2 regions of the Mesorhizobium sp. M0119 genome follow, and region 1 is predicted to be linked to the other one. Evidence: riboswitches for the same ligand, from Rfam matches in the RefSeq annotation. Region 1 holds a riboswitch; the other holds the start of a gene.
The links. Region 1 has a riboswitch for S-adenosylmethionine ahead of metX (homoserine O-acetyltransferase MetX). Riboswitches for the same ligand answer to the same signal wherever they lie in the genome.
Positions count from the first base shown of each region.

Region 1 (4,196 bases):
TTCTGGAAATCGGTCTTCGATGTCGTGCATCCGGAGATCAAAGCGACCGATATCAAAGCTGTCGCTAATATTATTGTCTTCATTGCTTCCCCCAAACCAACCGATAGACCCTGTTAAAGCAACAAAAACTGCCGGGCAACTTCTTTGGATGGGAAATTGAAAATATGGTTTCTTGCGCAGATGGGGGATCGTTGCTTCTGCCTGTCAAACCTATCGTTTCAGCAGAAATACCGCCTGCTGGCCGAAAAAATTCCAGAACCACCACGGCATGGAGAAGCCGATCCGCTGGCCGTTGGCGTCGAGCGCGGTTGCCTTTTCCACCGTCGCGCCAAGCTCGTCGCACAGATTGACGAAGTCGCGAATGGTGCAGAAATGGATGTTGGGGGTGTCGTACCAGGAATAGGGCAGGTCCCTGGTCACCGGCATGCGGCCGTTGAAGAGCAGCGAAAAGCGCACCCGCCAGTGGCCGAAATTCGGGAATGAGACGATGGCGCGGTTGCCGATCCTGAGCAGTTCGTCGAGCACCAGCTTCGGATTGCGGGTCGCCTGCAAGGTCTGCGACAAGACGACAAAGTCGAAGCCCTTATCGGGATAGAATTGGAGATCCTTGTCGGCATCGCCCTGGATGACCGACAGGCCGCGCGACACGCATTCGTTGACGCCGCGCTGCGACAGCTCCAGCCCGCGGCCATCGACCTTCTTGGTCTCCTGCAGCAATTCGAGCAGCAGGCCGTCGCCGGAACCGACGTCCAGCACCCGCGACTGCGGCGGGATGAGATCGGCGACGACTTCGAGGTCGACGCGCTGGGCGCGGTTGACGCTCATGCGTTCGGCTCCTGCCTGGCGCATGATCCTGATCCGAAAAGTCTGCCACTTGTCGGGGTCATGCGCTGATGCCTGGCGCATGGTCCTGATCCGAACAGCCTGCAACTTTTCGGGGTCATGCGCCGAGCCCTCTCGCCCGCGCGGCCGAGGCGATGAAGCCTCTGATGGCGGCGAACAGTTCCGGCTCGTCGAGCAGGAAGGCGTCGTGGCCGCGGTCGGTCTCGATCTCGACGAACGAGACCGAGGCGCCGGCCGCGTTCAGCGCATGCACGACCGAGCGGCTCTCCTCGGTCGGGAACAGCCAGTCGCTGGTGAACGAAACCAGGCAGAAGCGCGTCTTGGTGCCGGCGAAGGCATCGGCCAGCCGGCCGCCATGGTCGGCGGCGAGATCGAAATAGTCCATCGCCCGGGTCATGTAGAGATAGGAGTTGGCATCGAAGCGGTCGACGAAGGTCATGCCCTGATGGCGCAGATAGCTCTCGATCTGGAAGTCGGCATCGAAACCGAAGGTCAGGGCTTCGCGGTCCTGCAGGTTGCGGCCGAACTTGCGGTGCAGCGCTGCTTCCGACAGATAGGTGATGTGGGCGGCCATGCGCGCCACCGCCAGCCCTTTTTCCGGCCGCTTGCCATGCTCGAAATACTTGCCGCCATGCCAGTCGGGGTCGGCCATCACCGCCTGCCTGCCGACCTCGTGGAAAGCGATGTTCTGCGAAGAATGGCGGGCGCCGGTGGCGATCGGCAGCGCCGAGAAGACGCGCTCGGGATAGCTGGAGGCCCATTGCAGCACCTGCATGCCGCCCATCGAGCCGCCAAGCACGCTGAACAGCTGTTCGATGCCGAAATGCTCGACCAGCATCAGTTGCGCCCGCACCATGTCGCGGATGGTGATGATCGGCAGGTCGAGCCCATAAGGCTTGGCGGTGGCGGGATTTGTCGAGGCGGGGCCGGTGGAGCCGAGACAGCCGCCGATGACGTTTGACGAGATTACGAAGAAACGGTCGGTATCGATGATCTTGCCGGGGCCGATCAGCACTTCCCACCAGCCCGGCTTGCCGGTCACGGGATTGGTGTTGGCGACGTGCTGGTCGCCGGTCAGCGCATGGCAGACGAGGATGGCGTTGGAGCGCGCATCGTTGAGCGTGCCATAGGTCTGGTAGGCGATCTGGAACGGCGACAGCAGCGTACCGGCGTCGAGCTTGAGCGGCTTGTCGGCGCCGAAACGCAACACCGGGCTCGACGGCTGGTCGGCCTCGTTGTTGGTTTTTCGCGCGCGCAAAGCGACCATTCACATCTCCTTGCCCGGCCTTCAGTTGTCCACCAGTCTGGGCAACAGCCAGTCAGGGCAACAAAAAACCGGCCATGCCTTCGCAAAGCCGGTTACAAGATGCAAACGGCCCTTTAGCAAGTTGTTTAACGTGGCTGCAAGCCGACCGGCCAAATCACCACGGAACTTTCGCTGCTCTTCTAGGACTGACGCATGGCTTCGTCAACGGCAAGTTCTTGATCCCGAATTGCCGCCCCTCGACATTCCGGGCCACGGCTTGTATTTCCGCTGCGGCCTCCGGATGGAGGCACTCTCGACGGATTTCATGGAATGAGCCAGACACCGGATCAGACACGTCCAAGGCCCCGCGCCGGCATCATGGACATCGAAGCCTATGTGCCCGGCAAGAGCGCGGCGCCTGAAGGTGTCGCCAAGGTCCATAAATTGTCGGCGAACGAGAACCCGCTCGGTCCTTCGCCAAAGGCGATAGAGGCCGCGCGCGCGGTCGCCGACAAGCTCGCGGTCTATCCCGACGGCAGCGCCAGGCGCCTGAGGGAAGCGATCGCCGAGGTGCACGGGCTCAACCCGGCGAACATCGTCTGCTCCAACGGCTCCGACGAGATTCTGGGCCTGCTGGCGCAGACCTACCTCGCGCCCGGCGACGAAGCCATCATCACCGAACACGGCTTCATGGTCTACAAGATCTACATACAGTCGGCCGGTGCCGTCCCGGTAACGGTCAAGGAGACCGATGAACGCGCCGATATCGATGCGATCCTCGCCGCGGTGACGCCGCGCACCAGGGTCATCTTCCTTGCCAATCCAAACAATCCAACCGGCACCTACGTGCCGTTCCAGGAGGTGCGCCGCCTGCATGCCGGCCTGCCGCGAAACGTGCTTCTGGTGCTGGATGCAGCTTACGCCGAATATGTCCGGCGCAACGACTATGAAGCCGGCGTCGAGTTGGTGGGCAGCGCGGAAAACGCGGTCATGACCCGCACTTTCTCCAAATTGGGCCTGGGCGGGGCGCGGATCGGCTGGATGTATGCGCCAATGCACGTCATCGACGCGATCAACCGCGTGCGGGGACCCTTCAACGTCAATGCGACGGCGATCGAAGCCGGCATCGCGGCGATCCGCGACCGCGCCCACATCGAACGCAGCGTCGCGCATAACGCGACCTGGCTGGCTTGGCTGAGCGAGCAATTAAGCGGGCTTGGGCTGCGGGTGACGCCGAGCGTCGGCAATTTCATCCTCATCCACTTTCCCGAGGACAAAAAGCATTCGGCGGCGGCGGCCGACGACTACCTCAGCCGGCGCGGCTACATATTGCGGCGCGTTTCCGGCTACGGTTTTCCCAACGCGCTGCGCATGAGCATCGGCACCGAAGAGGCCAATCGCGGCGTTGTCGCAGCACTCGCGACATTCCTGAAAAGCTAGAATACCATGACCTCACCTATGTTCGAAAAGATCGCGCTGGTCGGCATCGGCCTGATCGGCTCGTCGCTGGCCCGCGTCATCCGCCGCGAGGGGCTCGCCGGCCAAGTCGCGATTTCGACGCGCAGCGAAGCGACGTTGGCACGCGCGAGGCAACTCGGCCTCGGCGACATCTACACGACGGACGCAAAAGAAGCGGTTCGCGACGCCGATCTGGTCGTCGTTTCGGTGCCGGTCGGCTCTTCGGGTACCGTCGCCGCGGAGATCGCACCGGCGCTGAAGAAGGGCGCCATCCTCACCGATGTCGGCTCGACCAAGGCGTCGGTCATCGCGCAGATGCAGCCGCATGTCCCTGATGGCGTGCACTTCATCCCCGGCCATCCTTTGGCCGGCACCGAAAAATCGGGACCGGATGCCGGTTTTGCCGAACTGTTCGAGAACCGCTGGTGCATCTTCACGCCGCTACCCGGCACCGATCCCGCGGCACTGGAAAAGCTCTCGGAATTCTGGCGCCGCAGCGGCTCCAACATCGACACGATGGACCCGCAGCATCACGACATGACGCTGGCCATCGTTTCGCACCTGCCGCACATCATCGCCTACAACATCGTCGGTACCGCCGACGATCTGGAGTCGGTGACCAAGTCCGAGGTCATCAAATACTCGGCTT
Region 1 is NZ_JAMYTU010000022.1:10,079-14,274, forward strand. It holds gene metW (methionine biosynthesis protein MetW) at 211-825, opposite strand; gene metX (homoserine O-acetyltransferase MetX) at 941-2,110, opposite strand; SAM riboswitch at 2,204-2,281, opposite strand; gene hisC (histidinol-phosphate transaminase) at 2,420-3,529, shown strand; gene NKJ40_RS20170 (prephenate/arogenate dehydrogenase family protein) at 3,536-4,196, shown strand, end outside.

Region 2 (4,196 bases), on a different contig from region 1:
GGACGCCGCCGCGACCAAGCTGGTCAACCGGCTCGGACTGCGGGTCAATCTTGTCGCTTCGCCCTTCGAACAGCCGCTCGGCCGGCGCACGCTTGGCGAGATCTGGTCGCGGCAGGCGCGCTGGGCGCCGGGGGGGCCCGGGGCCCGTTGGGGGGTGGTTTGCCCCCCCAATCAGGTGCGCGCGGCGCCGCCCCCGGGGGGGGCGGGGGCGGCCCGCGGCGGCGGCCGCCGGCGGCACCCGGCCGGCAACCGCCATCGCCGTGCTGGTCGCGGCCTACCTGCCGGAATGCGTCTTGGCCTCGGCCAAGGGATGGCACCTGTCGCCGCGCACTATCCCGGCGATGATGGCGCGAGACCTGATGCTTCCCGCCATTTGGGCGCGCGGATGGCTGAGCGGCGCCGTCGACTGGCGCGGCAACGTGATGACTATCCAGACCAAGGCCGTCGCGGAGCTGGAAGAGACCCCGTCCGGCGCCTGATCAGCGCGTCCCCGCTCGCCTCTGTTCGGCCAGCCCTTATCCGGCAGCTCTCAGCGCTTGCTCGATATCTTCGAGCAGGTCGTCGGTGTCCTCCAGGCCGACGGAAAGCCTGAGCGTTCCGGGTCCGATGCCGAGTTCGGCACGTGCTTCATCGGTCAAGTTCTTGTGCGTCGTCGTCGCTGGATGGGTGATCAGGCTCTTGGCATCACCAAGATTGTTGGAAATCAGCACGATGTCGAGTGCGTTCTGGAAAGCAAAGGCCGCCTGCTTGCCGCCCTTCACATCCAGGCAGATCAGCGTCGAGCCGCCCGACATCTGCTTCTTGACCACGGCCGCTTGCGGGTGGTCGGCGCGGCCGGGATAGATGACGCGGGCGACTTGCGGGCGCTCGGCGAGGAAATCCGCGATGCGGCCGGCACTTTCCGTCTGCTGGCGTACGCGCATCGGCAGCGTCTCCAGGCCTTTCAGCAGCGTCCAGGCATTGAAAGGCGAGAGGCTGGGGCCGGTGTGACGGAAATAGTCATGCAAGTTTTCGTCGATCCACTTCTTGTCCGACAGAACGATGCCGCCAAGACAGCGCCCCTGGCCGTCAATATGCTTCGTGGCCGAATAGACGACGATGTGAGCGCCGAGCCGCAAGGGTTTCTGCTGCAAGGGCGTGGCGAAGACGTTGTCGACGATCAGCCTGGCGCTGATCGAATTGGCAAGTGCCGCGACGGCGGCGATGTCGACCACCTCCAGCGTCGGATTGGTCGGGCTTTCCAGGAAGAACAGTTTGGTATTGGGCCTAACCGCTTTTTCCCAATTGGCGATGTCGGTGCCGTCCACCAGCGTTGCCTCGATGCCGTATTTCGGTGCCAGCGTCTCGACCACCCAGCGGCAGGAGCCGAACAGCGCGCGCGCCGCGACGATATGGTCGCCCGCCTTGGCGCTGCACAGCAGTGCTGCCGTCACCGCCGCCATGCCGGATGCCGTGGCGCGCGCGTCCTCGGCGCCTTCCAGCGCGCACATGCGTTTTTCAAACATGTCGACGGTCGGGTTGGCATAGCGCGAATAGATGAAGCCCGGCTCCTCACCCTTGAAGCGGGCTTCCGCCGCTTGCGCCGTCTCGTAGACATAGCCTTGGGTGAGATACATAGCCTCGGAGGTCTCGCCGAAGCCGGAACGCAGCGTCCCGGCATGCACGAGTGCGGTCTGAGGCTTCCAGTCGCGCTTCTTGGTCATCATTCTATCCAAACACCAAAATTGGTCCAAACAAAAAAAACCGGTCGCGAAAGTCGCAACCGGTCCATATGGCCTTGCGGCCCGACGGTCCTTTAGCGACTTGTTTAACGTGGCTGCAAGCCGACCGGCCAAATCACCACGGGATAACGAGCTTTAGACCCGCGCCACGCTTGCGTCAATTGCCGGCATGATTAAGAGGGTTGTACCAAGCAGGTGCCAAAGGCGTCCACGGTCGGACCTGCGACAGAACAAGACCTCGCCCGGCGTTCGAACGGAGCCAGACCCTTGCGGCAGACAGGCATTCTTCCCGATCAGGATATTTCCGCGCTGTTCCAGTCGGGCGCGCTGAAATCGCCGCGCACGCTCGATGCCGATCAGATCCAGCCGGCCAGCCTTGACCTCAGGCTCGGCGACAAGGCCTGGCGGGTGCGTGCTTCCTTCTTGCCCGGCCCGGACCACAGGGTTGTCGATAAGCTCGACCGGCTGAAGCTGCACGAGGTCAACCTCGCCGAAGGTGCCGTGCTGGAAACCGGCTGCGTCTACATCGTGCCGCTGCTCGAAAGCCTGGCGCTGCCCGCGCATATTTCGGCTTCGGCCAACCCGAAAAGCTCGACCGGACGGCTTGATATCTTTACCCGGGTGATGACCGACCGTGGCCACGAGTTCGACAAGATCGCCGCCGGCTATGAAGGCCCGCTCTATCTGGAGGTCAGCCCGCGCACTTTCCCGATTGTGGTGCGGACCGGCTCGCGGCTGTCGCAGATCAGGTTCCGCACCGGCAATGCGCTGTTGTCGGAAAGCGAGCTGCACGACCTGCATCGCGCCGAGATGCTGGTCGCCACCGAACCGCCCAACATCTCAGGCGGCGGCATCGCGCTGTCGATCGACCTCGACGGCGACAAGGATGGGCTGGTCGGCTATCGCGGCAAGCACCACACCGGCCTGGTCGACGTCGACAAGCGCGCCGCGCAGGATGTCGTCGATTTCTGGGAGCCGCTCTACAAGAGCGGCGCCGGCGAGCTGGTGCTCGATCCGGACGAATTCTATATTCTGGTGTCGCGCGAGGCGGTGCATGTGCCGCCGCTCTACGCCGCCGAAATGACGCCCTTCGATCCGCTGGTCGGCGAGTTCCGCGTCCATTATGCCGGTTTCTTCGACCCGGGTTTCGGCCATTCGGCGTCGGGCGGCACCGGCAGCCGGGCGGTGCTCGAGGTACGCAGCCATGAAGTGCCGTTCATCCTCGACCACGGCCAGATCGTCGGACGGCTAGTCTACGAGCACATGCTAAAACGGCCGCAAGCGCTCTACGGCACCGATCTCGGCTCGAACTATCAGGCGCAGGGCCTGAAACTATCCAAGCATTTCCGCGCCGCGCGCTGATCTTCCTCTTACTTGCGGGCTATGCCGCCTCAAAGCGCCTTCACGGCGACCTTCACCGGCTGCTCGATTTCGAGCGGGTTGCGCAGAGGCAGGCCGAAATCCTGCGCCTCGATTTCGAATACGTCACCGGCCTCGGTCCTGATGCCGTCGGCGAAGGACAGCGTCGCCGTGCCGAACATGTGCACATGCACGTCGCCCGGCTGTCGGAAGGCCGAGTATTTGAAGTGGTGATGCTCGAGATTGCCAATGGTGTGCGACATGTTCGCCTCGCCCGACAGGAACGGCTTTTCCCAAAGCAGCTTGCCGTCGCGCAGGATGCGTGAAGCGCCGCGGATATCGGACGGCAGATCGCCGATCAGGATCTCCGGCCCGAACGAAGCGTTGCGCAGCTTGGAATGGGCAAGGAAGAGATAGTTCACGCGCTCGGTGACGTGGTCGGAAAACTCGTTCGACAGCGTGAAGCCGACGCGGAACGGGGCGCCGTCGTCGCCGATCACATAGATACCGGCGATTTCCGGCTCCTCGCCGGCATCCTGGGCGAAGGCCGGCGACATAAGCGCCGCCCCGGGCGCCACTGCCATGGTGCCGTTGCCCTTGTAGAACCATTCCGGCTGCACGCCCGTCTGGCCCTTCGCCGGCTTGCCGCCCTCAAGCCCCATGCGGAACATCTTCATGGAATCGGTCAGCTGTTCCTCGCCGTCCGTGCTGAGCTTCTTATGCATGGAATCGCGGGTCGCGGCGGAGCCGAGATGCGTCAGCCCGGTGCCGGTGAGATGGAGATGCGCCGGATCGGGATGGTTGATCGGCGACAGCAGCCGCCCCTTCTTGTAGGCTGCGTCGAGATCGACGGTTTCGCCAAAGCCCTTGCGCTCGATCAGGGCGACAAGCCCGCTGCCGGTGCGCGCGGCCTCCATCGCCAGCGAATAGACGCTGCGGGCGCCGTTGATGACGCGGGTCTTGCCGCCGTTGCGGGCAACGACGCGGATCGTGTCGGCGTCGTCGAGGATCTGTGAGATCAGCATGGTAACCCTCTCTGAATTGCGGGCTGGCCTGCCTTTCTCGGCAAACCCTGCCCTGCGCGGCCCGGACCCTGTCCGCGCCTCGGTTGAAATT
Region 2 is NZ_JAMYTU010000003.1:108,095-112,290, forward strand. It holds partial or broken gene NKJ40_RS04170 (glycosyltransferase) at 1-479, shown strand, start outside; gene NKJ40_RS04175 (O-succinylhomoserine sulfhydrylase) at 516-1,706, opposite strand; SAM riboswitch at 1,776-1,853, opposite strand; gene NKJ40_RS04180 (2'-deoxycytidine 5'-triphosphate deaminase) at 1,989-3,083, shown strand; gene araD1 (AraD1 family protein) at 3,113-4,105, opposite strand.
Region 2: it holds a riboswitch for S-adenosylmethionine, as region 1 does, so the genes downstream of both, NKJ40_RS04175 (O-succinylhomoserine sulfhydrylase) here and metX (homoserine O-acetyltransferase MetX) in region 1, are expected to answer to the same signal.